One region of the Peribacillus sp. NPDC060253 genome, then DNA from elsewhere that is predicted to be linked to it. Evidence: riboswitches for the same ligand, from Rfam matches in the RefSeq annotation. Region 1 holds a riboswitch; each other region holds the start of a gene.
The links. Region 1 has a riboswitch for S-adenosylmethionine ahead of ACFWE9_RS17530 (methionine ABC transporter ATP-binding protein). Riboswitches for the same ligand answer to the same signal wherever they lie in the genome.

Region 1 (11,033 bases):
ATGAAGGAAAAAAGGGTTGAGCAGCCTTCCATGATTTTTCTCCATGAATAATGAGTACTTTGCCTATGTTCCCTTTACTCAGTTTTGCGTCCAGCGTGTCAAGAACATTTGCCCTGCAGGCATAATAGGCGGGGCCGCTGCGGACTTCCAGTAGGGAATTCATATTTATTCTCCTTAATGTTTAGGCCTGTTCCCAGAAAAGGGAAACAGGCCTCGATTATTGTGGTTGGTCGATCACTTCATCCAATTTGGTTTTCCGAAGCCGGCAAATTTGCTATCAATCACTTTTTCAAATTCGTCGGATTCTACTACGGATTTTATATCCTTGGCAAATTGAGTGTCAACATCCTTTGTATTCACTGCGACAACGTTTCGATACATATCCGGCATATTTTCTAAAACAAGGGCATCCTGGAGTTCCATTTTCGCTGCAAGAGCGAAGTTGCCTGGTACCGCAGATAGGTCAACACTGTCTGTTGCCCGTGGCAATTGAGCGGATTCCAATGGTTTGAATTGGATGTTTTTTGGATTTTTCGTTACATCTTTTTCAGATATTTTTAAAGGATCGACATTTGGATCGACTTCAATCAGCTTTTCATCAACCAGTACTTTTAATGCACGTGCAAGGTTTACTGGATCATTAGGCACTGCCAGGGATGCACCGTCTTTAATTTCTTTCAGTGATTTATATTTGTTAGAGTATATACCCATTGGTGCTGTAGGAACTATGATAAGGTCAGAAAGCTTTAAATCATTTTCTTTAGCGAAGTTATCCATATACACTTTATGCTGGAATAGGTTGGCATCGATCGAGTTGTTGCCAAGCGATTTATTCGGCTGGATATAGTCGGTGAATTCAACGATTTCTATTTTGTACCCGAGATCTTCCAAACCTGGTTTGATGGCTTCTTTAACCATGTCGGCGTAGGGCCCGGTAGTCGCCCCAATCTTCAATTCTTTTTTGTCTTCCGTTTTTGGTGATGCATCATCGCTTCCGCAAGCTGCCAAGCCAAGAGCGAGTGCACAGACTGATAATAATGAAGCTATTTTCTTCATATGAAATTCCTCCTGAAATGTATTGAATCATTGGAAAAATGAGTGATTCTATCGTTTGTTCACTAAGTATGAAACTTTGTCACCGACCATTTGAATGATTTGTACAAGGCAGATCAACACGACGATCGTCGTGATCATGACCGTGTTGTCATAACGGTAATACCCGTACCGGATGGCCAGGTCCCCAATTCCCCCTCCGCCGATTGTCCCTGCCATTGCTGAGTAACCGATAAGTGAAATGGTCGTTAATGTAAGCCCTTGAATGATTCCCGGTCTTGCCTCTGGAAGAAGTACATCCTTAATGATCATCCATGGAGTGGCACCCACGGCAATGGCAGCTTCGATCACTCCTTTGTCTATTTCACGCAATGCCGATTCAACGATCCTTGCAAAAAAAGGTATCGCGGATACGGATAGGGAAACAGAAGCCGCTTTTGGCCCTATCGTTGATCCAGTTAGCAGATTCGTTAAAGGAAGGAGAGCCACCAAGAGAATGATGAAAGGGATGGAACGGACTATATTGACTGCAAAACCGAGAGATCGATTCACGACGCTATTTTCAAAAAATAAATTCCTGGTCGTCGTAAACAGTAACACGCCAAGTGGTAAACCGATAAGAAGGGCTATCGCAAGGGAAATCCCGACCATATAAATCGTTTCAATAAAGGCTTTATTAAGATCCGGTAAAATATTGACGATGGATTCAATCAGTGACATGTTTTAACACCTCCACAGAGCTGGAACGACTCTTTATATATTCCAATGCCGAATGAATTTGTTCGGCTTCACCAATTAATTCAATGATCAAGATCCCAAATGGGATATCCTGAATATACTCAATTTTACCGTGCAAGATATTACCCTTTACTGAATGGGATTGGAGAGTATCCGAAAGAATCGATTCACCGGCTGTTTGCCCTTCGAATTGAATTTTGATGATCGTCCCTTTACTCTCTTCAACCAAATGTGTGGGAAGTTCGAAATCCAGTACACTGCTAATGAATTGCTTCGTTAACTCCTTTTTAGGCTGTGAAAAGATCTCATAAACGGAACCCTCTTCTATTACTCGGCCATCCTGCATGACGGCTACTCGGTGACATAGTTCTTTGACCACTTCCATTTCATGTGTAATCAGCACGATGGTGATCCCAAGCTCCCGACTTATCTTTTTTAATAACTGTAAAATCGCTTTAGTCGTTGTAGGATCTAGGGCTGAAGTCGCTTCATCACATAATAGTACAGTAGGGTCATTTGCTAAGGCGCGTGCGATGCCTACCCGTTGCTTCTGGCCACCGCTAAGCTGGGCCGGATAGGCATCTTTTTTATCACTGAGCCCTACGATCTCCAATAGTTCCAATACACGTGACCTGATGGCAGCCTTCGATTGGTGCGCGGCCTTCAAGGCGAAAGCAACATTTTCAAAAACGGTTTTGGAACTGACCAAAGAAAAGTGTTGAAATATCATTCCGATTTTTTGACGTTGTTTACGGAGCTCTTTGCTTGATAAAGTTGTTAAGTCAATCCCGTCAATGATGATATTTCCTCCTGTCGGACGTTCAAGCAAATTCAAGCAGCGGAGTAATGAGCTTTTTCCGGCTCCACTGTAGCCGACAATTCCGTACACTTCCCCTTTTTGAATGGTCAAAGATACGTTATCCACTCCGATAACTCGGTTTTTTTTCGAGATGTATTCCTTTCGGACCGAACGGATTTCAATCATGAACCTTCCCCCTTAAACATAAAAAAACTGTCTCCATCATTCAGAAAGAGGCAGCGAAATTATATCTCGTCTTATCTTTCAGAATGCAATCATTCTGCAGGAAGTGGCACCGTTCCCAATTGGGGCGGTTGCCGGACATCACAGGGCCTGATCCCTCCGTCACTCTTGATAAGTAAATTATTATTTTGGAATATTTCAAGTTTTTTAATATAATCTATATTATTTGTTAATTGTTCCATTGTCAATCGATTCTGTAATTTTAGAATAATTTTTTTGCCTGTCTAAATGGTTACGATGCCATTTTCATGTCTTTACTTCCAGGTGGATAATTCCATTATTTCCTTGTCAAAAGTGTAAAGAGATAATACATTTATTGTAATAATGTGAAAAAGATAAACTATTTTTTACAATGATGGGGAGGCAATGCATGATAGAGATCAAGACGGTAAATGATGTGGTTTGTGTGCACGGGACTCCAAGTGGGGTCAAATCGGGGATGAGTGTCTATGTCTTTGTAACGGATGGTCTATTGATTGATACGGGCGCACAGATTTTGTTGGAGGAACTTATTCCATTCTATGAGACTGCCGATTTCGATTTAGTGGCCCTTACACATTATCATGAGGACCATACGGGGGGAGCAGCCTGGATAAAGGAACATAAGCAGGTCCCGATATTCATTCATCCGATGTCGGTCGATGTTTGTGCGAGGGATGCTGAATATCCTGAATATCGCAAAAAATTTTGGGGGAAGAGAGATGCCTTTAAAGCTGAGCCGCTAGGGAAGACCATTCATTCCCGTACCCAAACGTGGGAGCCGATTTTTACTCCTGGTCATGCGAAAGACCATATGGTGTTTTTGAATCACAGTAATGGCATGCTCTTTTCAGGAGATCTTTTCGTAACACCAAAAACAAAGCTTGTCCTAAGGGAAGAGTCAGTCCCGGTCATCATCGATTCCATAAAAAGATTACTCCAATATGACTTTAAGGATGTTTTTTGCTGTCATGCGGGGCATGTTCCCGATGGAAAGGAAATGTTTCGAAAAAAACTTGATTATTTGGAAGACCTACGTGGTGAAATTTTGCGTTTACATGATCAAGGACTGACCGTTCATGAAATACAGCAAGTCGTTTTACCTAATCGCTATCCCCTTATCGAGATATCTGACCATGAATGGGATTCAGAGCATATCATTACATCGATATTAAACGAAAATGTTTTGAGTGCGAGGGAGAATGGGATAATTTGAATGAAATCCGTTTAATTGTCTGACTGCATGTTTTCTATTTGTCATTCAAGAATTTGAATGATTTATAAAAGAAGGACTTTATGAAGGGGGAATGCAGTGCAAGCAGATTTTCTCGATATGGAGATGAAGATAAAGGAGTGGGCTCTCCAAAAGAGAACCCACCATCGTTAGTTGTTGACATTGGGATCGGTTTCATCATGAAAATCATGTGCTTCTTCAATATTTTGAAGGTCAGCAGCTGAATAAACATTTCCACCAGCCAGTCCTTCATTGATGTAACGGTCGATGTCTAAGAAAGCGGAGTTCTTGCCTTCATATTCGGTATCCTTCAAAAATGTCATTTTTTCTTTATCCACAATAAATCCCTCCTAGCCTTTTCATTAGTTTAGGCAAAGGAGGTTTTTTTATTCAGTTTAGGGATTTCATGAATGTAAAAGGGTGGGTTCATTCATATACATGGAAGACCATTAAGTCATGGATCATGCTTTTGAGTTTGGTTTCATCTGTTTCGGAAGGCTTGTTTACTGTCCACTCGATGGATCCATCTTTATGATACAAAGCTTGGACTGCCTGCTTGTTGAAGTAAAAGGAAATTTTCCATCCTGGGAGATTCTTATGCAGTGGTGCCCATTGAAAATGAGTGATCATATGTATTACCTCCATATATGCTGTCTCTCATTTAATTATAATGGAAAACGACAGCTGGAGGTGTTATTTTATTGTCAGGTTGGAAAAAGTTAATTCAATGAAAAGATTTTTTAAATGTAAAAGTCGGTTGGCTTCAATTTCCTCTTCATCGAATTGCATGGGCTTTGAGTTCACTTCGTATATGAAGAGCAAGCCCGATTCATCTTCGCCTATATCCATGGAAAACTCTCCAAGAAATCCGATTTTTTTTGAAAGAATCTCTCCGCATTTTTGAGCAATATTCGCCAAGTTTAAATCCAAACTTCTTGATTGCAGGCTTTGATAGGGGAAAAGCTTACCCCCTCTCGGAGTGTGGGTAGTGATTTCCTGTGTTTGTGACATCCTTACAGCTTTGCCAGTCACTTTATAAAATCCCTTTTCATAATGGACGAGAATCCGGTAATCGTAACGATGACCAAGAAGTTTTTTTGGTATGATCGCCCGTTGAGCAAGGTAGCTTCTTTTTAATAAATCCCTTTTTTGAGTTTCCCAGAATGAAGTGAAATCCGGAAAGGATTCACCATGTTTTAAGCTATTGAACAAAAGTGTACCATCAGGATTTTTGATGATGGTATAAATGCCCTTCCCTTGGCTTCCTTTGCAAGGTTTTAGGTATATATGCTTGTGGGTATCCAGGAAAACATTGAGGCATTCGCCGTTTCGCAGCAATGTCGTGGGCGGAAGGTGATTGGAAAGGAATTCATCTTCTCTTAATGTTTCAAACATTACATATTTATCTAAAAAACAGGGGTTGAATAGAAGCATTCGGTGCTCTTTGATGTGGTTGATGATTCGTTCGAATTCACCGGATGACTCATAGCGCCTCGATGGGATCCGGTTATAGATAATGTCAGGGAGCGGCATCTTGCACTCGATCCACTTGTTTGTTTCGGAGGAAAAGACATATCCTCTCAATGGCTCCGAATGAAGGGCATTTCCTGTGAATGCATAGGCCAAAATTCCGTGTTTCAATAAATATAACGATAAATCCCGAAAAAGGGTCAAGTTTCCTCCTAAACCTGATTCCCTTTTGGGATTGAAAGAAGTCAATATTCCAACGACGAGCATCCTGGAAACGGGAAATACCGTGATTGGAAATAGTGTTTGATTCAAATGGTCCTTTTTATAGCCGATTTCTTCTGCGGCAGCGCCGGCGAATAGTTCTACATTCTCTTGGGTGTGGTACCAAGATTCAGAGGGGATATCGTAAAAAATATTCATCGCTGCACACTGATGGCATTTGTAATCGTCTGTTCCGTAAGATAAATGGCGTAATCCAGGCTTAGCTTTCGTGTTAACAATTCAAAATCCTTGAGTTTTGGATGCGAGAATATGGAACGTCCCGGTTTCGAATTTGCTTCAAACATCCAAACCTGCCCCTTTTTATCCAATCCAAAATCAAATCCAATTTCTGCGATGATTCCGTCCATGTGCTTTTCAATACTGTCACTTAAAACAAGTGCGGCTTCCGAGAGCTTTCTCTCGACTTCTTTTGCTTCAGCGTCATCTCCGAAAAGTTCAGCAATCGTTTTGATGACCCCGCCGCTTTTAATATGGGTCGTGACGCTGCCGGTACCGGCTATTTTAGCGGCGATGGCGGTTACCTGCCATATTCCATTACTGTCCTTGTTCGTATGAACGCGGAAATCCACTGGGCGCTTTTCGGATCGTATTAACGGAATGCCCTGCTGCACGATAAGATTTTCAAGCGGTCGGTCATGAAAGATATGTTTAACGATGGATTCAAGTGTGGAAAACTTTTGCAATTTATTTTCCTTTGCTTCATTTGTATAGCGGCAATAATAAACATCATCATGCTTATCGTAAAGAATTTGGTGAATGCCTAGACCCAAGCTGCCATGAATGGGCTTTATATAAACTTGGCGGTAGTGGGAAAGAAGGGTTTCTATCACAGATATGGATTGAAATGGATATGTTTCCGGTAAATAAGGCAGGGCCCGATCATCCGCACATAACCTTTCATTTACATCCCATTTATTGAAAAAACCTGGATTGTACCATGGAATGGTATATTCTTTTTGGAATTTTTGCTTCACTTCTTTAGGTCCGTCCCGGTTCTCCGTTAAACGATTGGGAAGACGGTCATAAATGACATTTGGAAAAGGGAATTCATCAATTTGCCAGTTATCGTTCTCAAACACATATCCCTTGATTGTCTCCTCATCCCAATTGATTACATTCTCTCCGAAAACAAAGGGGATACAGCCAGTTGTTTTGCTCAGGGAAAGGAGCTTTGAGAAAAAATCCGATCTTTCCCCTAGCGGTTTGTTGGACAGGCCGGTGAAGCCTGAAGAAAAAATTCCGACCAGCGGTCCGATATGGATGCTTTTGCCGTAAATGAATAAATGAAGAGGAATATCGGTGTGATCGAATTTAAGCGATTCCGCGAGACTTTCCGATAGGACGATTGATTGATTTATGGCCGGGTTTTGTTTCACTGTGGCAGGACATGAATGTTGTCCGAAATAGATTAATTCAATCTCTGCCAAATCTCCAAGTTCTGAAGGGTAGAAGAGGACATTTCCAGGGCTAGCGGCAATTTCTGCAGGATAAGTCTTTCTCACTTTTTATTCACCTGCTTTCTGAAGATGTTCGGCTAAATACTGGCTATATTGTAAAGGTGCGCGATGAATATCTTTCATGGTCTCCGGCTGTAGTATCTGAATGATTTTCCTGCCAGGTTTCGAGTTAATGTCCATTATCCATATTTGCCCTTTTTTATCGATGCCTAGATCAATTCCCAACTCGAATAGTCTTTTAGAGACAGCTTCGGTTTCTGCAGGCAGTGTACGAAGGATATGCTGGATCTTTTGTTCGACAGCAATCGTAATGGCTTCCGGATTATTTTTGTTGAAAATATCCAATGAAATGGCTTCCCCGCCAGTGGCCAAATTTGAAGTTATACTATCTTTTTGTCCCGTGCGAATGCCGCGGCCCCGTTCCATCCATTGATTTTTTTCGTTTTTTTGAAGTAAAATCCGCAAATCGAATGGTTCGTTTTTTTGATTGCGAAGTTCCAAATATGGCTGGCAAAGGTAACGGTATCGATTTAATAAATGCTGAAGCCATTTGTTCAGCTGAGATGTAGAGGTGAATGGGCGGTCGTATTTGGTGCCTTTCTTCGTCATGGATACCAAAGTGCCTTCTTCGGTTTTTGTAAGTAGATAGATTCCTGTACCGCCCGCACCGAATTCAGGTTTGATAATGACTTTATCCAAGCGTTCCAAATGACCGATAATATCTTCAGATGTCGTTACTTGAAAGGTCTCTGGAAAAAATGCTTGTAGCAGGGGATGTTTTTTTAGGATTTGGTAAACTTCCCACTTTCCAGGAAGGCCGAGCCCCAAGAAATTAGAATGATCTTTTAACCAATCGATTTTATCCCGCGTTTCGGTTGTCTCGCGCGATAATCCATGGAAACAGCGGTCATATACAAAATCGGGTAAATCAAAAGATGTAGGAATCCACGTTTCATTCTCAGCATCAAAACGCTCGCCACGCACTTTCTTTAATTCCATATCAATATTTTCCGGTGTGAATTTACAAACTTTCATATTGAAGGATTTAGCCGTTTTGGCTATTTCGGTGAAGTAGTTATTTTCATGTGTATCCGACGTGACCATTAATCCAATTAACACGTGCTAGCAACTCCTTTATGGATGGTTTTCGCGGTTAAGGGTAAGCATGAAGTCTATGATGGATTTTACTGATGGACGAAAAGTTTCATAGTTGCCTTGAAATTTTTTCGATGGTTTCGAATTCACTTCGATGATCCATGGGTGGGTGTCGGAATCTAGAGCTAAATCAATCCCTAACTCCCCGAATAGATCGTCATGGTTTTCAACCAAAGCCTGGGCAGTATTTTTAGCCAACTTTATCAGCTTTTGATACATACGGATAGCTTCCTGATGGTCAAAAACTTCCTTTAGAAAATCCGAGCCGTTTTTCATTAAACCCCCTTGTGCTAGATTGGAAACGATGGTACCAGGATCTCCAATCCGGGCAACCATCGATGAAACTTTCCATTGAAATTCATCATTCTGATGGAGGAGTATGCGGAAATCAACCTTTCTTTGATCCGTTTCGAATAGGGAAATCCCTTTTTGAAGGATGTAGGCTTGTTTTCTGGAAAAAATTTTTAAGGTTGTAAACAACTTTTCATCCGTGTCTGCAAAATGCACATCCTCTATATTTCCAGAGTGTTCGATTTTCCATTTTCCAGAAACTTGCGTTAATCTGTATATATTCCTGCCTTGACTGCCTGACGCCGGTTTGAAATAGATGACCGAATGCTTTTCTATAAATGTCAAGAAGGGTTCCTTCTCGTTAAAAAGAATCGTATCAGGCAAATTGGGGAGCAACGCATTTTCTAATAGCAGCAGTTCATGTACATCATATTTGGAAAGGAACCTTCCGTTGAACATTGGTATCGACCGTGCCTCGAGTTCAGTTTTAAACAGCTCGAATGAATGTGATACTTCAAGTTTGCGTGAATGTATCCGATTATAAAGTACATCTGGAATGGGAAGTGTTAGCGGTTGCCAACCATTTTGCTCTGACAAATATCCCTCTACTACTCCTTCTTCAAGAGGCTGTAATTTAACTAAATAGAAGGGGATCCCCTGTTGAATACAGTACGAATTCATTTCCTGATAAAATTTCTCCATCTCGCCTAATGTCCCGTCTTGCAAGGCGGGCTGGTTCATAAGTGTCGCCAAGAAAGGACCAATTGTAATTGACCTTCTTTCCGCATGAAATGAGACGGAGATTGGATCCGAAAAAGCAGGCAGGGACAACATTTGATTCATATCATAAGAAAGTTTCAGTGTCGGCTGGGATGAAGGGAATGGTTGGACAAGAACAGGAACGGAACGGCATCCAGCCTGGATCGTAACGGGTTCTCCAAATTGAAGGCCCCATTCCTCAAATAGTTTTTCTTCGATAAACAGTAGCGCCTTCTTTCTAGTCACCGCAGGATTTACCGTTATGAAAACTTTCTGATGGTTAAGGTTCATATTAATTCCCCGTTTGCACTAAGTTTGAAGTCCTTTAATAATAAAATGATGGGCAAAAGTGGATATCACATTCTATGTTTTTTTAATTAGAAGGTGTCATTAAGCCCTTTATTTCAAGCGATAAAAGGAAAAAGTTCATGGATGAGTTTTGAATAAAGATCCCGTTTATGGATGTTAGCTTAATGGGAGGCTTCATATATTGCCTTGCAGATGCTGATTTGAGCTAGCAATCCATCTATATTTTTGGGAAGCAGTGCCGTTAACACCAGGGCTGATGAGCAAGTAACAGAATAAGGTAGCATAATCGGTTAGGCAAGTTGGTCGTTGATCATTTAATCACGCAAAGAGGTCATTCAACATAAAGTCGTAAATGATGCTCTATACAGAATATGAAAATTTTCGTTCAGGCAGAAGTAAAGAAAGCGTTGTCCATGGAAAAAAGTACAGCTCAAGTGCTTGAGTAATTAGGATTGAAGCATTCTTCTACAAGCAAAACGGAGATTACAAGGAGTCGTTCTTTAAACGAATTGTCGAAAATTCCATACCTAGGGGCGTTGCTTGGTGGGAATATCGGATTATTTCAACTGTTTTATTAGGATGACGTGTAATTCGCAATCGGATTTGTTATAGTGGAAAAGGTGTAGGAATACAATGATTACCGGGAGGGGAAATAAATGAGTAACGTATATGATGCAGCGTATGAAATGGAAAAGGCGATTCGGGCAAGTAATGAATATGCTGACTTGAATCGTTTATATGATCTTGTCAATTCTGATGAAGCAACAAAAGGAATGTTTGAAAACTTCCGTAATCTGCAGATGGCATTGCAGCAAAAGCAAATGATGGGACAGGAGATTGCACCTGAAGAGGTTGAGCAAGCACAAAAGACGGTACAGCTTGTCCAACAAAACCCAACCATTTCACAATTGATGGAAGCTGAACAACGGATGAGTATGGTCATCGCAGATCTTAATAAAATTATCATGAAGCCGCTTGAAGATTTATACGGCTTGCCTGAGCAACAGCAATAAGCTGTTGAAGACTCCCTGCCTCTATATGGTTGGGAGTTTTTTTCTGTCCGAAAAGCATCGTATGCAAGGGTCGTGAACTACTATTTGTTCTACTCTCTAAATTTTAGTCATAAATTTTAAAGAGGATATTACAGATGGGGGAGATCAGCATGGTATATCGTCTACTTGCGGTCAATATCGACGGGACATTGCTCCAGTCGAATGGCCGATTAAATAAATCGACTAAAGAAGCAATCGATTATGTGCACCAA
Region 2 (11,033 bases), on a different contig from region 1:
GACTCTGCTCCTAAATAGTAAGGTATATCGTAGCCAGAACATCCTGTTAAAACATACTCATCTTGGTTGTTCTCATTCTTAATCACTTCGATAGTTTTGCACTGATGTGTTTAATTGAATTACCTCCATATTCGTCTCTTGTCGTGTCACTCGTCGCTCCCAGCGTTTCTGCATTAAATGTTATATCACTAATAATCGCGTCTCCTTCTTTAGTATAGAAAACTGCCCGTTCTTATCCTCTTCCTCTTTACTTACATTTTGAATATATTCTTTAAGCCTTGTTAAGTTCTCTATACCATCGTGCTTGCTTCCTATGTCTGTTTGTGCTGATTTGAAAGGTTCATCTTCATTATCGGTTCTCGATTTAGAACAACCTATCATTTAAGTTAAAATCATCACAATTAAAACAAAAATCCCTTCCATAAACTCTTTATTCCACACCCTTTCTTACCTATATAACGTGATAAATAACTGTAAGTTTCAAGCATTTTTGATATACTCAACTGCCTCAATGGATTAAATGAGTTATGATGACCATATATCCATCTCCCGCCCCTTTAATTGAAAAAGGAAAAATCCTGTTGTATGTCCAACAGGATTTCCATCAATATTTATTCGAAATTCACAATTACACGATTCTCTTTTATTTTGATTGCATGCATATAGGAATCTTTGTATAAACGTCACGAATTCATTTTCAGTGTTTTTGTTTGTAATAGGTTACCGCGAGCGCAAGTGCCAGCACTGTACCTTTGACGATATCCATCGCATAATAGGGCACAGACATCATGATCAGCCCATTTTGAAGGATTCCGATAAGAACTGCACCAACAAATGTTCCAAAGGCATTTGGTTTTCCCGCTCCTAAAACGGAGGAACCAATGAAGGCTGCTGCAACAGCATCCATTAAATAGGGGGATCCTGAATTGATTTCTGATGTCATGACCCTTGAAGCAAGGACAATTCCCCCAATCGCCGCAAGTAGTGCTGAAAGCAGATAGGCAAGCACTTTGTATTTATTTACCGATATCCCGGAAAGTCTCGCCGCTTCCTTATTTCCCCCAATAATGTACATATAGCGACCATGCTTCGTATAAGTCAAAAAGATATGGGTCGTTATCACAATGATTGCCATGATCAATATGATCCATGGTACCTGCCCAATTTTCGCGAAAAGCGGGCTGATCAGTCCAGTTGCAAATGTTCCATCGGGCATGACCATATTTTGCGAAACCGTCGCCCCTTTTGTATAGGTAAGGGCAATGCCCTGGATAATGAACATAGTAGCCAATGTCATCAGCATATCAGGGATTCTCAATTTAACGATCATAAATGAATTCAAGGCCCCTACGACAATTGAAGCACCGATTGCGGCTAAAATGGCAATCAATGTATCCTGAGAAAACCAGACGAACATTGATATAACGATAGCATTTGCCAATGATGCGACAGAACCGACGGAAAGGTCGAAGCCATCCACCGTTAAGGATATCGTAATACCGATCGCAATGATGGTAACGATTGATATGGAACGTAGAATGTTAATCAGGTTATTAGTTTGAATGAAAGATGGATTGGACAGGGTAAAGATTCCAATCAAAATGATGATTGTCAATATTGTGCCGTATTTATAGAAAAAGTCGAACAAGTCCACTTTTTTCTTTGCCTTCGCTGTCTGTGTAACAGGAATGGGTGCGCTCATCCTATTTTCCTCCTGTAGAATAGAATAATAGTTCTTCTTCGCTGGTTTTGCTCGTTTCTAATTCGATGACAGTGCTCCCGTCATATAACACATATGTCCGATTGGTAATGCCCATGATTTCGGAAAGTTCGGATGATGCATATATGATGGCTTTCCCATTTCTCGCAAGCTGTGAAATCAATTCGAATATATCCTTCTTAGCTCCAACATCGACCCCTTTTGTGGGTTCATCGAATATATATACATCCGCATCGGCTAATAGCCACTTTCCAATGGCAACTTTTTGCTGGTTACCACCTGAAAGGTTTTCGACTCTCACTTCCCCTGAAGGAGTTTTAATGCCAAGGCTCGCAATCAGTTCTTTCGCTTTTTCTTTTTCGGCCTTACGATCCACGAAGCTGAATGACTTGCAGAATTTGCCGATACTGGCTGCAGTCAAGTTTGCCGTGACCGTTTCCTGAACAAGGACCCCTTCTTTCCTGCGTTCCTCCGGTACTAGTGCTAGTCCGCTTTTCACTGCATGATGCGGCGATTTCAAAGTAAGTTTTCGGCCATTCAGGACGACTTCACCCGCTGTGATCGAAGTATGACCGAAAAGGGCTTTACACAGCTCCGTTTTCCCAGCCCCGACCAGCCCTGCCAAGCCGATTATCTCGCCTGCCTTTAGATGAAGGCTAACATTTTTAACTTTCGCTGCATCTGACAATCCCTTCACTTCCAGTACAACCTGTCCAATCGAAGAATTCACTTCAGGGAACTGCTCATCCATGGTTTTCCCGAGCATACTCTCGACCACTTCGGTTCGGGTGATTTCCTCCATTTTTCGACAAGTGACACGCTCTCCATTCCTCATGATCGTAATTTCCTCACAGATTTCAAATATCTCAGGGAGACGATGGGAAATGAAAATGATTCCCACACCTTTTTGCTTTAATTCATTTACAATTCGAAAAAGTTCTGTCGTCTCCGTATGACTTAACGGAGCAGTTGGTTCATCGAGAATCAAGAATTTGCATTCTGTCGAAACGGCCCGCGCTATCAGGACCATCTGTTTTTCAGCCAAGGTAAGGTCTCTTACCAGCTTTTTCGAAGAGACACGAATTTTCATATCATCAAGAATATAAGAGGCTTTGTTGTGCAGCTCTTTCCAATGGACCATCTGTTTTTTGCCCATGTTTTGGACCATATCATTCAGCATTACATTTTCCCCAACCGTTAAATTAGGGATCAGTACGGTATCTACTTCCTGATGCACAATTTGAATGCCTTGTTCCTGCGCCTTCTTTGGCGAACGGATATCCTGCTTCATCCCATTCAAAAAAATATCACCTGAATAATGAACATGAGCTCCTGATAAAACTTTCATTAACGTCGATTTCCCTGCTCCGTTTGCACCGACCAATGCATGTGCTGTCCCTGATTGTACAGAAAAATCAACTTCACTTAGCGCCTTTACCCCCGGAAACTCAATCGAGATCTTCTTCATTTCTAGTTGTGTGCCCATGTCCATCCCCCCTATTGAACAGACACTCCCTTCTACTGAAAGAGAGTGCCTCTTTTTACTTTTTATAATGGTCTTTCAAAACTTTCATCCAATCCTCTTCAAATTCCTCTGATACACCCCAGCCATCGACAATACCAGATAGATTGGACATGTTTACCGCTTCTTTTGAAGCTTGGATTTGCTTTTGTGAAATTAGTGAAGCCTTTAAGTCATATGTTTGCGGCGTTTCTTCTCCCGCTAATTTTTTTGCCAATAACCTCATATTCACTGCACCGATCAATTTGGGATCGACTGCTGCCGTGTAGTCCCATGAGCTATCAGCTGATTGGATTTCCTGAAGATCTGCATTTGATACATCAATTCCATATATCTTCACTTCATCCCGGCCTGCTTCTTTAATAGCCCGAGCCGCTCCGATAGCGAAGGCATCCCATGTTGCAAATATTGCATCCAATTTTCCTTTAGGGTATTTATTCAGCATTGCAGCTACTGCATTCTGTGTCTGAACGGAAGTATCAGCTGATGCCACTCCGAATCTTTCGACTTCTTTAATCCCAGGATTTTCTTTTAATTTTTCCTGATAGACTGCGTTTCGTCTTACCATTGGAGGGAAACCATCCACCCAAAGATAGGCAATTGAAGCTTTACCTTTCTGTTCTTCTATCAATTTATCAAAAGCGAGTGTTGCCAGTGCTTCATCATCCTGTGATGTTAATGTCACACCGTCTATTTTGGATAGATCACTAATAGAATCGAAGGTGACAACGCTTTTACCTGCATCAACCAACTTTTGAACGTCATTCACTGTCGCTGCATCATCCCCATGGGAGATGATATAGCCGTCATAATCTTCCTCCAAAGCCTGGGCGATGGCATCATGGAATTTAGCCGTATCTCCATTGGCTGTATATGTATCCACTTGAAATCCTAAATCTTCTCCTTCTTCCTTCGCTCCAGCTAAGTATTGAGCCGTATGATCATCTCCGCCAATTTTACGGATCACTTTGATTTTGGCTCCTTCCCCTTCAGCAAATCTTTCCGGTACATTTTCAAATGATACCTTTTCTTCTTTCTTCGCTTCTGTAGAACTCTGCCCTGTTGAGCACCCCGTTAATAGCAAAGCCGAAGCGATGGCTGAAACGAATACCCCTTTTATAGACCTTCTCATCTTGTTTCCCCCTAAAATATCTTATTATTCTCATCAATCTAGTTGGTGAAAATCCTAAAATAAAAACCTCTCTAGTATAGAGAGGTTTAATCAGCTGATTTGCAGACTTGTCCCTCTCTTATCTGTCAAAACATTTCTGTTTTGCAGGATTTAGCACCAATTCCTAATGGAACGGTTGCTGGGCATCTTAGGGCCAGTCCCTCCGCCACTCTTGATAAGAGAATATATTGTGATACGTTTTTTGTAATTATCACTTTATCGGGATATAGTCATAAAGTCAATAGATTTTTGAATATTTGAAATGTTTCTATTTATTTTTTATTTTCTTTGCAGTTGGGCTAGACGTTTTTTCTCAATTTTTTCAAGTCTCTCCAACTGACGTAACTTCACTTCATACAAAGTGATCGGGTCACGGTAAACTTCCGGATTTTCTTTCATATGCTCCAATGCTGCCTGGTAGTCTTTAATTTCAGTCTGCGTTTGTTCAATTGTTTTTTGAAGTAAGGCAAATGAACTGCGATAGAAAAGTGAAATGTCACGATCCAGGGATTTTTCAAACAACCCGAATTGGGTAAGGAAACGTTCCGTGATCATCTCAGCAACATCCAGGTAATCTTCACTTTCCAGGTATTTCTTATAACGATTGTACATATTGGCTTTATTTTGCGGTATCGCCCCAAACAGCTTTCCTGCTCCTTTAAGCAGCAATTGTGATGGAGTCCTGCGCATAAGGATATTAACGTCATCGATGCGGATACTGCTTGTCATCCGATCGGCATCACGACGCCAATCATCCAATACTCTGAAGTCACCTGCAAGCGTAATTCGTTCTTCTTTGTATAATTCATTGAAACCAGCACTCATCTCATCCATAAATTGTTGGCTTTGTGTGAATTCCATTTGGGAACTGGCAATCCAATCTTGAAGAGAACGGTAATACTGCGGCATGATTTTATCAGATATGAATGCTTGGATCCGATCATTCATTTCCTGGTTTAACTGTATATGGACCTGACTGAAATCACTGCTCTCCGTTAACGATTTAGAACAATCCCTCAGTAATTCAGGAATTTTGGAATAAAGTTGATTTTTCACTTCATCTTTAAGCGAACGATATGACCTTATGATATTCTCACTTTTTTCTTTTTCCAAATCAGCCAGTTGATTGACCGCTCCATTCAGTTTGATTTCCATCTGTTCATTCCAAGAAATGGAGTGCTCACATTTACGCTCATTAGCTGCCCGTTTTTCTAACAGGTTAGATAACGTTTTACGGATGAAAGCAAGGATTTTTTCAGACCTTTTTTCTTTCCAATTATCATCTTGATAATTCGATTGAAGGAAAACTGAAAGGTCCTTCAATTGCTGCTTGCTGTCATAAAGTTTGGAGAAAGCGAATACTTTCGCATTTGGGAAGTATGCATTCACTTTATCCCACGTTTCGTCTTCCATTCTAACTGCGACTTGATCACTGTATATCGTATCCATTTTATTTAATAAGAAATGAATCGGAAGTTTCGGGGCCATCATTTGAATTTCCAATAACAGGTCCCGTTCACTTCCGGTGAATGGCGCCCGGGCATCAAGAACGAACATCAGTCCATCACTGCCATGCAAATAGCTTTGGAAGTCGGATTCTACGCTTATTTCCCCATTGAACCCCGGTGTATCCAATAATCGCAGACGATTATTTCTCAGGTAGTCACTGATAAGGGTAACATCGACAATCGTCCCGCGCTGACGGCGTGTTTCATCCAATTCAGTTAACTCCATGACAGCTTTGCGATCTGTATCGGTAATTTCGAGGATTTCCAAGTCATCCCCGTCTTTGACACTCACTAGGGACGAATGATCTTCGGCAGCAATACTTTCACCAACAATTGACTGAATAAAGGATGTCTTGCCATTTCCTGTACTTCCCACAAGTAGAAGATTGAAATTTCCGGTATCCTTAAGCCCCTCGACCATCCAATTAAGCTTATTGCCAACCCTTAAATCATTCTCATCAGCCCACTGGATAATGGAATTGAATAATTTTTCCCCCGCTTCCAGTCCGCCTCCCAATTTAGGGGATTTCACTAACAGACTTTCTGCATCCTGAATGACCAGCGCATTGATCGTATCCGGGAAGATTTCATTCCAGGACAACGCGGATGCCGCTGCAAACAGCGATAGCTCCCCATCTGCGATTTTCAGCCAGTTTTCCAGCAATCTTGGCACGACAGGACTTAGATCTTTGATTAGGTGCGTTCCTTCAAGCAGACCTGCATAAGCATCCCGGTAATAGACGGATAGCTCATCCCATACATCTGCGGTGTTTAATTCGATGGTATCTATCAAGTTATTAATCACTCTTAGCCATTCGAAATAAGAATCCGTATATTTATAATTTTTCCAAAGGGCAACCGTCACCTTTTCGAAACGCCCCTGGTCGAGTGTGTATAGCGAGCCTAGGACCGTTGAAAAATAATCCGGATCCATCGATTGGGCAACACCCTGCTGGATATACGTTTTCAGCACATCGAACCAGCCCATTGATTCTGTACGGATACTTTCATTCGCCGCCAATACCACCGCACTGTTCCAATCCTTTTGTTCTTCAAAAAAGGCGCGTGCAATTTCCGTGACATTCGGGTAGTCCGGTTGAAACTCGACTGCTTCTTTCACCACTTTGGAAGCCAGATCATTTCTGGATTCTACTATGTACAGTGAAAACAGTTGCAAAAGAACTTCTGTTTTCAAGACCGTTTCACTCGTATCGACGGATTTATAGATATCCTCTGCGGTTGAATACATTTCCAGTTCAAAATAAGCATCAGCGATGTTTTTCTTTGCCCATGAACCAAGTTCCCCTTCTATGTTTTCCCATTTAAAAATGGCTGCTTCATAGTCGTGGTGCTGAAAATATACTTCACCCTGAGCAAATCGAATTGCCGTTAAATCTGCTCTTTCCTTTTTTTGTTCCACGAGAAACATTTCACCCAAAGCTTGAATGGGGTGCTTCCTGGAATCCTCAATCATCGTTTCATAATATTTTTTTCCGATCAGACGTTCGTCCATCTTTATTCCCCCGATATATTTCATATTTTCAATTAAAGGATAATCACTGATTTGATAAGCCTTCTAAAAGACCTTACATCCAATTTATAGCTTCCTTTAGTTAAGAAAATTATTTATAAAACCTTAAAATATTATTTTAACAAAACAATATGGTAACAACATGTCAACACTCTTACAATTTTAAAACAGAAACAAATAGAAATGTAATGTTTTTAATAAACCGATACAGAGATGTCATTTCCATATTCGAGAAAATATGTTTTTTCTGCTTTTATCCATATCAAATAGAGGTGAGCGAACCATTCTTTCCCCCTCTAAATTCCCAGAAGCCAGCCCGTTAACTATCTACTTCGTCCATTACTAAATCCCCATTTTTGCGTTCATAGAAAAAAGCAGTACCCTCATTCAAAAAAGGTAACTGCTCTCTGATAAGCTCCGAACAGTCGTTGTCCTTTGACAAATTAGGATTATACCCCTGTACGCTTACGTTGGTTATTCGGCTTTTTGGTCAACTGGCTTTTAAGTTGTTTCGTTTTCTTCACAACGCCCGTTTCCAATTTATCTTTACTTGATCCCGCTTGCTTTTGAGCCAGTTTTTGTTTGACTGCATCCGCCAGGCTTAATTTTTTATTTTCAGACATACTGTTATCTCCTTTAGTGTTCTGCCTTCTATTATAATATAGTTGCGGTTAGAAAGATAATAGGGAGTTATATCCGATTCCCATTCAAAAAACACCCTGGATAAAGGAAGTTTCGTCAACAGGGGACTAATATCCTGCTCTTTAAAAAGGAATAATAATAAATTATATTGACTAACCGTCATTCTGATTGTAATAATCGTCGGTTTCATTCTTTCATGGGTCTGAATCAAATTTTAAAAGTATCGGTACTATTCCTTGTGATGGCTTTTCCATTAACGATTGTCCTGACATTCCTCAGCCGTCGATTCAGCCCCCCAAAAAAGGTATACCGGAGTGCAATGACCTTTACAGGAGTATTTTGCTTTGATAGGTGGCCTGAATGCATTCGGCTTACGTTTAGAACACTTGCAAGCAATGAGTGATGCACTTCCCTTTTCTGCCTATGGTATGGAATGGATCATCCATGCACTCGCAGACACTGCATTTGGCCTTCTGTCCAGTCAAATCGGACAAACAGCTCCTGCAGAGGAGTTGGAAATCGAAACCTGATGATAATGAAGTGAGCAGATGATTTTACAGATCATCTGCTTACTTTTTGCATGTCCTGCATTGCTTTATTTTGGAAAACACCTTCCACTTTTTGTTATGATGTGGTTAAAGGAGATGAGAAGTAATATGTCTAAGCAAACCCGTATTGGTAAAACAGATCTGTATGTAAATCCGATTGGCCTTGGCACGAATGCCATTGGCGGACATAATCTATTCCCTAATCTAAGCGAGGATACAGGAAGAAATGTTTTAAGAACGGCATTGGAACAGGGAATTAACTTTTGGGATACAGCTTTCATTTACGGTCCTGAGCGTTCCGAAGAACTTATCGGTGAAATCCTAAAAGAGACCGGCAAACGTGAGGATATAATCCTTGCCACTAAAGGAGCCCATAAATTCGTTGATGGCAATATCGTCTTTGATAACTCTCCCGCTTTTTTGAAAGACGCAGTGGACTCAAGTCTAAGAAGACTTCAAACCGATTACATCGATTTATTCTACATCCATTTCCCTGATGAAGATACACCAAAGGATGAAGCGGTAGGTGCCTTAAAGGAATTGAAAGATGCAGGTAAAATCAAGTCAATCGGTGTTTCCAACTTTTCATTCGAGCAATTAAAAGAAGCAAATAAAGACGGCTATGTCGATGTCCTGCAATCTGAATACAATTTATTCAAACGAGGGGCGGAACAAGACTTACTGCCATATACGGCCGAAAATAACATCTCCTTCATTCCCTATTTTCCCCTTGCTTCAGGCCTGCTTGGCGGCAAATATAATCAAGAGTCCACATTCGTGGACGGACGTGCAAAAAGTCCGCTTTTCCAAGGACAGGCCTTCGTAAGCAACCTGCAAAAAGTGGAAGAAGTAAGAGCGATCGCCAACAGGAAGAATGCCGATGTCGCCGATGTGGTGCTAGCTTGGTACTTAACTCGACACTCGATAGATGTCCTGATTCCCGGAGCGAAAAAGCCAGAACAAGTCACACGCAACTTTAAAGCATTGGATGTCCACCTAACCATGGATGAAATCGCTGAAATCAGCGCCATTTTCGCTTAAAAGTAGATAGGGAAAGGCTGTTCAGCTCAAGTTGAACAGCTTTTTCCTTTTTTTCTATGTCATCCTGAACCTTTTTTAAAATGTGCTAACCCAAAGGCTATTAACATTAAAGTCTTCCTTTGGTACTTTGCTTACGTTCTTCAACTTTGCTATATTTAGTGAATATTCCATCAATTAAGAAAGAGGCTGCTTCATGAAAAAATCCACTATCATCTTATTTCTAATATTGGCCAATTTGTTCTGGGCCGGTAATTACATTTTCGGAAAATACGTTGTGACCGAGCTTTCCCCGATTCAACTAACATTCATCCGATGGCTAATTGCCGTTTTCTTATTATTCCCTCTAGCACAATGGATTGAGAAACCACAATGGAGGAGTGTATGGAAAGCCTGGAAATTACTATTAGTCATGGGTGTACTCGGTATCATTTGTTATAATTTTTTCCTTTATTGGGCTTTGACCTATACAACTTCCATGAATGCAGCTCTTGTCAATTCCATTAACCCTGCTTTAATTGTACTTTTTTCCGCCTTACTGTTAAAGGAGAAAATTACATCCTATCATGCACTCGGCCTTATCATTTCTTTAATCGGCGTTTTATTGGTGTTAACGAAGGGCCATCTTCTGGAAATTTTTCAGCTCACTTATAATAAAGGCGACCTATTGATGATCCTGGCGATTCTCGTTTGGACCTTCTATTCGATAATCGGCAAAAAATTGAAAAGCATTCCGATCATTTCAGCCACAGCCGTTTCTGTATTTCTCGGATTGATTCTCGTCACTCCATTTGCCATTGGCTCGGGACTGAGCTTTGATTTAAGCAGTCAAGCGATCATAGGTCTCTTATATATTGGAATCTTCCCATCCGTCGGTTCCTTTATTTTCTGGAATATTTCCCTTCGTCACATCAATGCAAGCCAGGCTGGCATTTTTCTGAATTTGATTGCTGTCTTTACCGCCATTCTAAGTTTAATTCTAGGTCAATCGATTACCATTGTCCAAATCCTAGGCGGTCTCCTTGTCTTCACTGGCGTCTATCTGACAAGTAAAAAGAAAAAGGAATATCCTGCAGTCACGAAGACCATGAAAAAAATGTCCTGAAATCTATCACCGAAGGCTTTCTTGTCTTTTCCCCTTGTCTATGCAGCATGATTTACGTTATCCTTTAAAGAAGAAAATCTGAATGTAAAGGTGTGCTTTAGTTGAGGATCAATAAATATATCAGTGAATCCGGAATTACCTCGAGACGAGGCGCCGATAAATGGATAGCCGAGGGCCGTGTGACGATTAATGGCACTGTAGCTGAGCTTGGCAGTCAAGCTGAACCCGGCGATGATGTTCGTGTAGAT
Region 3 (7,415 bases), on a different contig from region 1:
AAATTAGAAGAAAGCCTGCGGCAAAAAAGAAGGAATACACAAAACCAAGTGATACGTTTTCGTATGCGATTGTCAAGCACACTAGTGATAAAAGGCCTCCCTGCTATATTCATAAACGATGCGCTTTGGCTCGTCATTAATCCTGATCGGCCAGGAAGTAACTACATTAAAACCTGAAGGCTAGTCATTAAAAAAGTATAGGCATAACCTTTTGCCATGCTTTGAGCGATGGTTATCCAGGTAGAGGCATGAAAATCGTGATGGAAGCCAAGACCATGTCTGTCATCAATACGCTATATCCCGATTTCATCTCTGCGATTCTAGTAAGGTAACCTGGCATCCATAGTCCCAGCCACATCGTTAACCAAAACCATGAAAACGCTGCCAATAAACTATTTTCAAAAATCATTTGAACACTTTGTCACCTGCCAAAAATTTCACTTTAAATATAACCAAGCGATGAGAGGTGACGTAATTCATTCACTATCGAAGAAAATCCACAAAATTAGACACCCCTATTTTATTAAAACGCTTGTTTTTCCTGACGAGCCACAGATTTCTTGTTATATCTATTCTGGAAATACCCACTTCCCGCAAAAAACCTTGTTCCAATTCCCTGGCAACTGTCAACCTTGGCAAAATGCTGATCCCAAGTCCAGCCTCAACCGCACTTTTTATCGCTTGAGTACTACCAATCTCCATGTAGCTTTCTATTTTTTCTAAAACCCCATGCTCCCTTAACATGTTTTCTACGATAAGTCGTGTCCCTGATATGGATTCACGCCATATCATCCTTTCATTTCCCAATTCCTCTAGCTGGATTTCTTTTCTGTCTTTCCATGGGTGGTCAAATGGACAAACCAATATCAATTCGTCTTCGGCGAACTTGTCTACAATAAAATCGGTGTTTTCCACAAGTCCTTCCACCAAGGCCAAATCAATGACATCGTTTGATAAATCCTCCAGAACCCGTGGGGTATTTTTTATCGTTAATGTCACTTTTATTTCAGGCTGTTGTTTTTTGAATTTCCCAAGCAAGCTCGGCAACAAATACTCACCGATTGTCAAGGATGCACCTACTATGAGGTTAGCATTGTACTCGCCCGTTGATTGCTGAATCACTACTTTTGAATGGTTAAAGTCATTTACAATAGCTTTTGCAAAAGGGTATAACAACTTTCCTGCTTCCGTCACTCTCAGCCTCCCTTCCTCACGGTCGAATAACAAAGTGTTATAAAAATTCTCCAATTGATGAATCTGTCTTGTTGCTGCGGGTTGAGATAAGAAGCTTAACCTCGCTGCCTGGCTTATACTTCCTTCATCCACCACTAAACAAAACATTCTTAGATTTTCTATTTTCAAGAAACCGACCTCCTTGTCTTTTAATGGTTTAATAAAATGATAGCATCATATAGCTAAATGGTGAAATAAGAAAACAACGCTATTTCCCCTGATTAGGTGGGCCTTAATGAAATTCTATATAAAACGGATAAAGCTTCTGGGTATAACGTTTTGTTATACCCGATGATTTTGTTGCAATTTACCCATTCCTTTTTCTTTGATATGTTAATGATAAGAATTATACAGAGCAGCAAAGGAAGTGAGTATGTCAATGAAAGGACAATGGAAAACACTGTTCCAATTATTTTGGACCTTTTTTAAAATGGCACCTGTGACATTCGGAGGCGGGTTTGCGATGATCCCCTTAATCGAAAAAGAAGTAGTGGAGAAGAGAAAATGGCTGACAAGTGAAGAAGTTACGGATGTTTTTGCTTTATCTCAATCCGTACCGGGAGCTGTCGCCATTAACTCCGCCACCTTTATCGGCCATCGAATTGCCGGAATGAAGGGCGCAATGGCAGCCATGATTGGTGTTTCATTACCTACCTTTTTAATTGTACTACTTCTCGGCATTTTATATTTTTTCATTCAGGATAATCCGAAGATAGAAGCCGCATTCATATCGATTAGAGCTTCCATAGTAGCCATCATCGCCTTCGCAGCTATCAAGATAGGAAAAACAGCTATTGTTGACAAATCAACTTTCATTATTTTAATAGTTGGTCTTCCTGCCCTTTTCTTCGTTCAACCTGTTTTAGCTATATTAGCAGGAGCAATAGCGGGTATTGTGTCTATCTCCATTAAAAGGAAATTAGGTTACGAAGTCCAGTTGGACCGAAAAGAAAAGAAAGAAGAAACTGATTTCGAACCTTTCATGGGTGCAGGCATATAGGTAAATCAATAAAGGGTCTAACTAATTTTCAAGAAAGCGTGTGATTAAGAATGATGGACTTGTGGGAGTTGTTTAGCACCTTCTTTATAATCGGCTTTGTATCGTTTGGTGGCGGATACGCCATGATTCCCGTAATAGAATCGGAATTCTCACAGCACGGATGGATGACGACGCAACAATTCACCGATGTAATCGCTATTTCCGGCATGTCTCCCGGGCCAATCACCACCAATAGTGCCATTCTTGTAGGCTATTCGACTGCTGGATTAGCAGGAGCCATATCATCCGTTCTCGGAATCTTGCTTCCTGCCATTATACTCGTAACCGTTATAGCCACCTTCTTCAGCAAATTGAATCATTATCCAGTTATTCAATCGATGTTTTATGGATTAAGACCCGTTGTCACTAGTTTAATCCTCTTTGCAGCGATCAGCTTTGCACTTTCCAATCATTTGATAGGCCTGAACTTTTCATGGCATACGATAAGCTTATTACTCGTTTTTGGATTATCGTTATTTGCCCTATTGAAATTACGCTGGCACCCAGCCTATGTCATTATTCTTTCTGGTTTAGTTGGTGTTGTCTTCTATTCATAACGACTAGCTCACACAACCATTATGCGTTGGGTTAATCAATATGAATCGGAATTCCTAAACAGTGATAAGACTTAAACTGATGGAAGAGCGAGGGTGACATCGCTCTTTTTAATTATTTTTCACCAATGTTTCCATACACCTTACAAAGTAAAACCCTGAATCTAATGATTCAGGGTTTATTTTCATGCTTATTCTCATTTTAAGAAGTACGTTTCTTCGCTATATCTTCTCCCGCCTGAAATCGTGGAAAACCAATCAAGATTGCTATCACTCCACAAACGCCAATTAAAAGTGGGTAATATGAATATGGCAAGATGCTAATCGGAGAAATCTTTGCTACACCCGCCGCTATCAGAAGCTGGGCCCCATATGGAATTAACCCTTGGATACAACAGGCAAAAACGTCAAGCAGGCTCGCCGATTTACGGGGATCAATCCCATACTGTTCAGCAATATTTTTGGCAAGAGGTCCGGCAATAATTATTGAAATCGTGTTATTGGCCGTTGAAAGGTTAGTCAAACTAACAAGCCCGGCAATGCTGAATTCAGCGCCTTTTTTTGATTTACTATTTCGGAGCACGACTTGGAGAAGATAATCAATGCCGCCATTATGTCTGATGACAGACACCATTCCTGCAATTAAAATGGCCAGGAAAGAGATTTCATACATTCCCGCCATCCCAACTCCCGTCTTTTGAATGACATCCAACAGTTTATAACTGCCATCCGCCATACCGATCATACCTGCAAAAACAATTCCTGTGGAAAGAACCAGGAACACATTGACACCTGCCAATGCTGTGATCAAAACACCAAGATAAGGAAGGATCTTCACCCAATTATATGAATGTTGGGAGATGGAGGCTTGTTCTCCCATTGTTAAAATTCCTAGGATGGCACATGTGATGATGGCAGCAGGTAACACGATGAAAAAATTCACTTTAAACTTATCCTTCATTTTAGTGCCCTGAGTACGAACTGCCGCTATTGTCGTATCTGATATGAAGGATAGGTTATCACCAAACATCGCACCACCGATAACGGCGGCCATTGAAAGGGCAAGCGAAATATCAGTTTGCTCACTAATTCCCACCCCTATAGGTGCAAGCGCTACAATCGTTCCCATGCTTGTCCCCATTGATAAAGAAATAAAACATGCGATAATGAAAATCCCTATCATTAAAAGATTTTGCGGAAAAACCGCAAGGGCAAGATTCACCGTTGATTCAACTGCCCCCATGCCATTTGCAACTTCTGAAAAAGCGCCGGCCAAAAGGAAAATGATAACCATTAACATAATATTGGAGTCCCCGGCACCTTTACAAAAAATTTCGACCTTTTCATTGAAAGACTCTTTTCGATTCATTGCCAGTGCGGCGGCTGATGCAATTGAAATCGCTACAATCACAGGAAATGAATAAAAATCTTTTGTAATGACCCCTGAACCTATAAATAAAATTAAAAACACGACAAATGGGATCAACGCCCATGGATTCCCTTTATTGTTTGTACTCATGATGAACACCTCTTTTTATTTTTCCCATGACATGTGTCACAGCTCTTATTCTTTTAACAGTTTTCGCAAATATCCCCTATTAAAAGATGATAATATCCCAGTCATGGAAGAATGCTAAAAAAACTGTAAGCAAAAAAAGACCCCTTCTATTAAAAACAAGAAGAGGTCTTTTAATTTATAAAAAACACCCTCCTTATCTTTCAGGCTAGAATCTGCCTGCTGGATTTGGCACAGCACTCCTATTAAGTCTGCTGCCGAGACATCTTCGGGCCAGTCCCTCCGTCTCTCTTGATAAGAAGATCTACATTATATAGTGAAAATAATATCAAATGTCACGAAGTCCTCAGAAAAGCAGCAGGCTGGAAACTTGCCGAAACCACTCTAAGTTTAGATGAGTCCACTTTCTGAAAGTGACATCGAATGTCAAATTGAAAAGCAAATATAAGAGTACAGCATTTTGTTTATTATCGCAAGGTTAAGTTAAAATTATTCCACATGATTAAAAAGGGATTTTTATAAGTGCAGTAAATAAGTTTTATTAACATTACACCCCCTAATATCGCCATTTATTGGGAAGGAACGAATATAAAAAAGAGGTCTAAAGACCTCTCAGCAATTTTTTTGTATTAGGGTAGGTGAATTATTTTTAGTCGAGTTCACATCAGTCGATACTTCAAATGCTTCCATCTGTTCCGAATCGAATGACTTTAAATATTGCTGCAGATAGGCAGGATCATTAATGGATGGATTCAACCAATCTTTTTCATCTTCCGGTTTAAGGATGACAGGCATACGATCATGAATCCTGGACATTAGCTCATTAGGAACGGTTGTTATAACGGAGCATGAATATATACTGATGCCTTCGGGAGATTTCCAGAATTCCCAAAGACCGGCCATTCCAAATGGAGCATGAGTCTTAAGTTTTATTCGCATCGGTATTTTTCGCTCTGGTGTCTTCTTCCATTCATAAAAAGAGTCAGCGACTATCAGGCATCGTTTCTTCTTATACGCATTCTTGAAGCTTGCCTTCTCAGCAATGGTTTCCGCCCTGGCATTGATCATTTTGTAGCCCACTTTTTCGTCTTTTGCCCAAAAAGGAATGAGCCCCCACCGAAGATATCCAAGTCGATTCCTAGTTCCGTCATTAATGACGGAGAGCACGGAGTGGGAAGGTGCAATATTATAGCTGTATTGGTATTCCTCATCAAATGATCCTTGGATATCAAACCGTTCTTTTATTTCTTCAATGTCAGTGAAAAGGGTGAAACGTCCACACATAATATCGCCTACCGTATTAAGATTTATTACAGTGTAACAAATGGAACGGGCAGGCACAAATCAGCGTTCTAAAATCCTGATGTCGGTAAATGGTTGATTAAATAATTCACTGGAAATCAAAAGAGTGCCAAGGACTTCTCTTTCATCTTCAGCTTTAATGATTTCTGACAAAATTAAGGTACTGCCATTCCTGACCGTAACATTATATTCATTCATAAGATCACCCCTCAAAAGACTAGATGGTTGTTATTATAAACCAAAAACCCACAAGTATCAGTATTGAACTTTGGTAGATTCATAGTTAATCCTCTTATGGTGTGTCTGCCATAGAGGTTCCTTTGCTGTTGCTACATAGGTTTAATCAATCGAAGTAATGCCTGGACCGTAAATCCTTGTAAGGAAGCGTTACATTTACGCGTACGTAAAAAGACTGTCCATGAATTTATTGAAATATGTTAATTTCATGGCTACTAAATTATATAGCACTCGGAGGATACTTGATTATAATTGAAATAGCGTGCTTTATAAATTAATAAGATTTCTTATGAAATCCATTTGGGGGGGATAAAACATGCAAGACTTAATGGGGAAAGTGGTTTTAATTACTGGAGCAAGTTCTGGTATTGGCCGTGCGACAGCTGAATTACTTGCATCTAAAGGAGCAAAAATCGTCGTTAATTTCCGTTCAAATGAGAAAAGTGCTTTAGAAGTTATAAAAAATATTCATAAAAATGGTGGACAAGCAATATCAATTCAGGCTGATGTTACAAATAAAGAACAAGTCGATGAAATGGTTAAACAAGCCGTTGATTACTTTGGGTCAATTGATGTGTTAGTAAATAATGCTGCTGGTGGCATTCGACAGAGTACATTTATAGATGCAAGTGTAGAATTGTGGGAAGAAACATACAAGCTAAACATTACGAGTGTCCTTTTGTGTTCACAAGCTGTCTTAAAGTATATGATTCCTAGAAAAAAAGGGAGAATTATTAATATCTCTTCAACAGCTGCAAGAATTGGTGGTGCTGGCGAAAGTATTCATTACGCGGCGACGAAAGGTGCTTTAAATACGATGACGATTGGCATGTCCAGGGAACTAATCGAACACGGAATCATTGTCAACGGAGTGGCTCCTGGTGTAGTGGAAACACCTTTCCATGAAAAATTCGCACCAAATGATGACCGTCTTGCCCGTATGTCTGAAGCGATTCCAATTAAACGAATAGCAAAACCAATTGAGATAGCAGAAAGTATAGCTTTCCTTGCATCCGATGCTTCAACCTACATATTAGGAGAGATCATAAATGTTAGTGGTGGAAGATAATTCCCTGGTTTGGTTTAAGTCATTTCATTAATGATGTGAAGCCCTTCAGATTTTATACTGAAGGGCTTCTTGTTTGTTCTAAATCATTATTTAATAGGGAATGCATCCTTAGGATAAGATACGTATCTCGAGGGAGCAAATTTACTTGCAATGGCAGACTTGTCATTGTTGGGAGTTGCCCCTAATCCCTATCCATCTATTATTTAAAATTCAGCAAAACCTCATTTATTAAATGTGCTGCCAATGTCACGGTTTTATTATTTTCGTCCAACGAAGGATTCACTTCCGAGACATCAAAAGAAAGGATCTTTTCATTTGATACGACATGCTTAATTATGGAACGGACCAATTTCGGATTCAGTCCAAACGGCGATGGTGCACTTACGCCAGGTGCATAGGCTGAATCAATAACATCCGTACACAATGTAAGGATAATGAAATCGTTTTTACTAATAAATTCATTTA

Region 2: linked by a shared signal. The riboswitch ahead of ACFWE9_RS10195 (sugar ABC transporter substrate-binding protein) and the one ahead of ACFWE9_RS17530 (methionine ABC transporter ATP-binding protein) in region 1 are both predicted to bind S-adenosylmethionine.
Region 3: linked by a shared signal. The riboswitch ahead of ACFWE9_RS24270 (Na+/H+ antiporter NhaC family protein) and the one ahead of ACFWE9_RS17530 (methionine ABC transporter ATP-binding protein) in region 1 are both predicted to bind S-adenosylmethionine.

Annotation. Positions count from the first base shown of each region.
Region 1 is NZ_JBHXAS010000070.1:12,375-23,407, reverse strand. Features, by position in the region: gene ACFWE9_RS17545 (dehydroquinate synthase/iron-containing alcohol dehydrogenase family protein) at 1-163, opposite strand, end outside; gene ACFWE9_RS17540 (MetQ/NlpA family ABC transporter substrate-binding protein) at 235-1,056, opposite strand; gene ACFWE9_RS17535 (methionine ABC transporter permease) at 1,105-1,773, opposite strand; gene ACFWE9_RS17530 (methionine ABC transporter ATP-binding protein) at 1,760-2,776, opposite strand; SAM riboswitch class I at 2,845-2,951, opposite strand; gene ACFWE9_RS17525 (MBL fold metallo-hydrolase) at 3,204-4,028, shown strand; gene ACFWE9_RS17520 (hypothetical protein) at 4,196-4,384, opposite strand; gene ACFWE9_RS17515 (YheE family protein) at 4,473-4,676, opposite strand; gene ACFWE9_RS17510 (YheC/YheD family endospore coat-associated protein) at 4,740-5,936, opposite strand; gene ACFWE9_RS17505 (YheC/YheD family endospore coat-associated protein) at 5,933-7,300, opposite strand; gene ACFWE9_RS17500 (YheC/YheD family endospore coat-associated protein) at 7,304-8,374, opposite strand; gene ACFWE9_RS17495 (YheC/YheD family endospore coat-associated protein) at 8,390-9,751, opposite strand; gene ACFWE9_RS17490 (YlbF/YmcA family competence regulator) at 10,426-10,782, shown strand; gene ACFWE9_RS17485 (Cof-type HAD-IIB family hydrolase) at 10,932-11,033, shown strand, end outside.
Region 2 is NZ_JBHXAS010000029.1:1,421-12,453, reverse strand. Features, by position in the region: partial or broken gene ACFWE9_RS10210 (hypothetical protein) at 83-217, opposite strand; gene ACFWE9_RS10205 (ABC transporter permease) at 698-1,702, opposite strand; gene ACFWE9_RS10200 (sugar ABC transporter ATP-binding protein) at 1,704-3,206, opposite strand; gene ACFWE9_RS10195 (sugar ABC transporter substrate-binding protein) at 3,262-4,374, opposite strand; SAM riboswitch class I at 4,490-4,595, opposite strand; gene ACFWE9_RS10190 (GTPase domain-containing protein) at 4,693-7,434, opposite strand; gene ACFWE9_RS10185 (hypothetical protein) at 7,902-8,075, opposite strand; gene ACFWE9_RS10180 (branched-chain amino acid transport system II carrier protein) at 8,291-8,497, shown strand; gene ACFWE9_RS10175 (hypothetical protein) at 8,439-8,624, shown strand; gene ACFWE9_RS10170 (aldo/keto reductase) at 8,751-9,683, shown strand; gene ACFWE9_RS10165 (DMT family transporter) at 9,877-10,785, shown strand; gene rluF (23S rRNA pseudouridine(2604) synthase RluF) at 10,887-11,033, shown strand, end outside.
Region 3 is NZ_JBHXAS010000159.1:331-7,745, forward strand. Features, by position in the region: gene ACFWE9_RS24250 (hypothetical protein) at 233-409, opposite strand; gene ACFWE9_RS24255 (LysR family transcriptional regulator) at 484-1,362, opposite strand; gene ACFWE9_RS24260 (chromate transporter) at 1,607-2,233, shown strand; gene ACFWE9_RS24265 (chromate transporter) at 2,284-2,829, shown strand; gene ACFWE9_RS24270 (Na+/H+ antiporter NhaC family protein) at 3,029-4,345, opposite strand; SAM riboswitch class I at 4,536-4,643, opposite strand; gene ACFWE9_RS24275 (SOS response-associated peptidase) at 4,955-5,626, opposite strand; gene ACFWE9_RS24280 (hypothetical protein) at 5,687-5,842, opposite strand; gene ACFWE9_RS24285 (SDR family NAD(P)-dependent oxidoreductase) at 6,198-6,950, shown strand; gene hutG (formimidoylglutamase) at 7,150-7,415, opposite strand, start outside.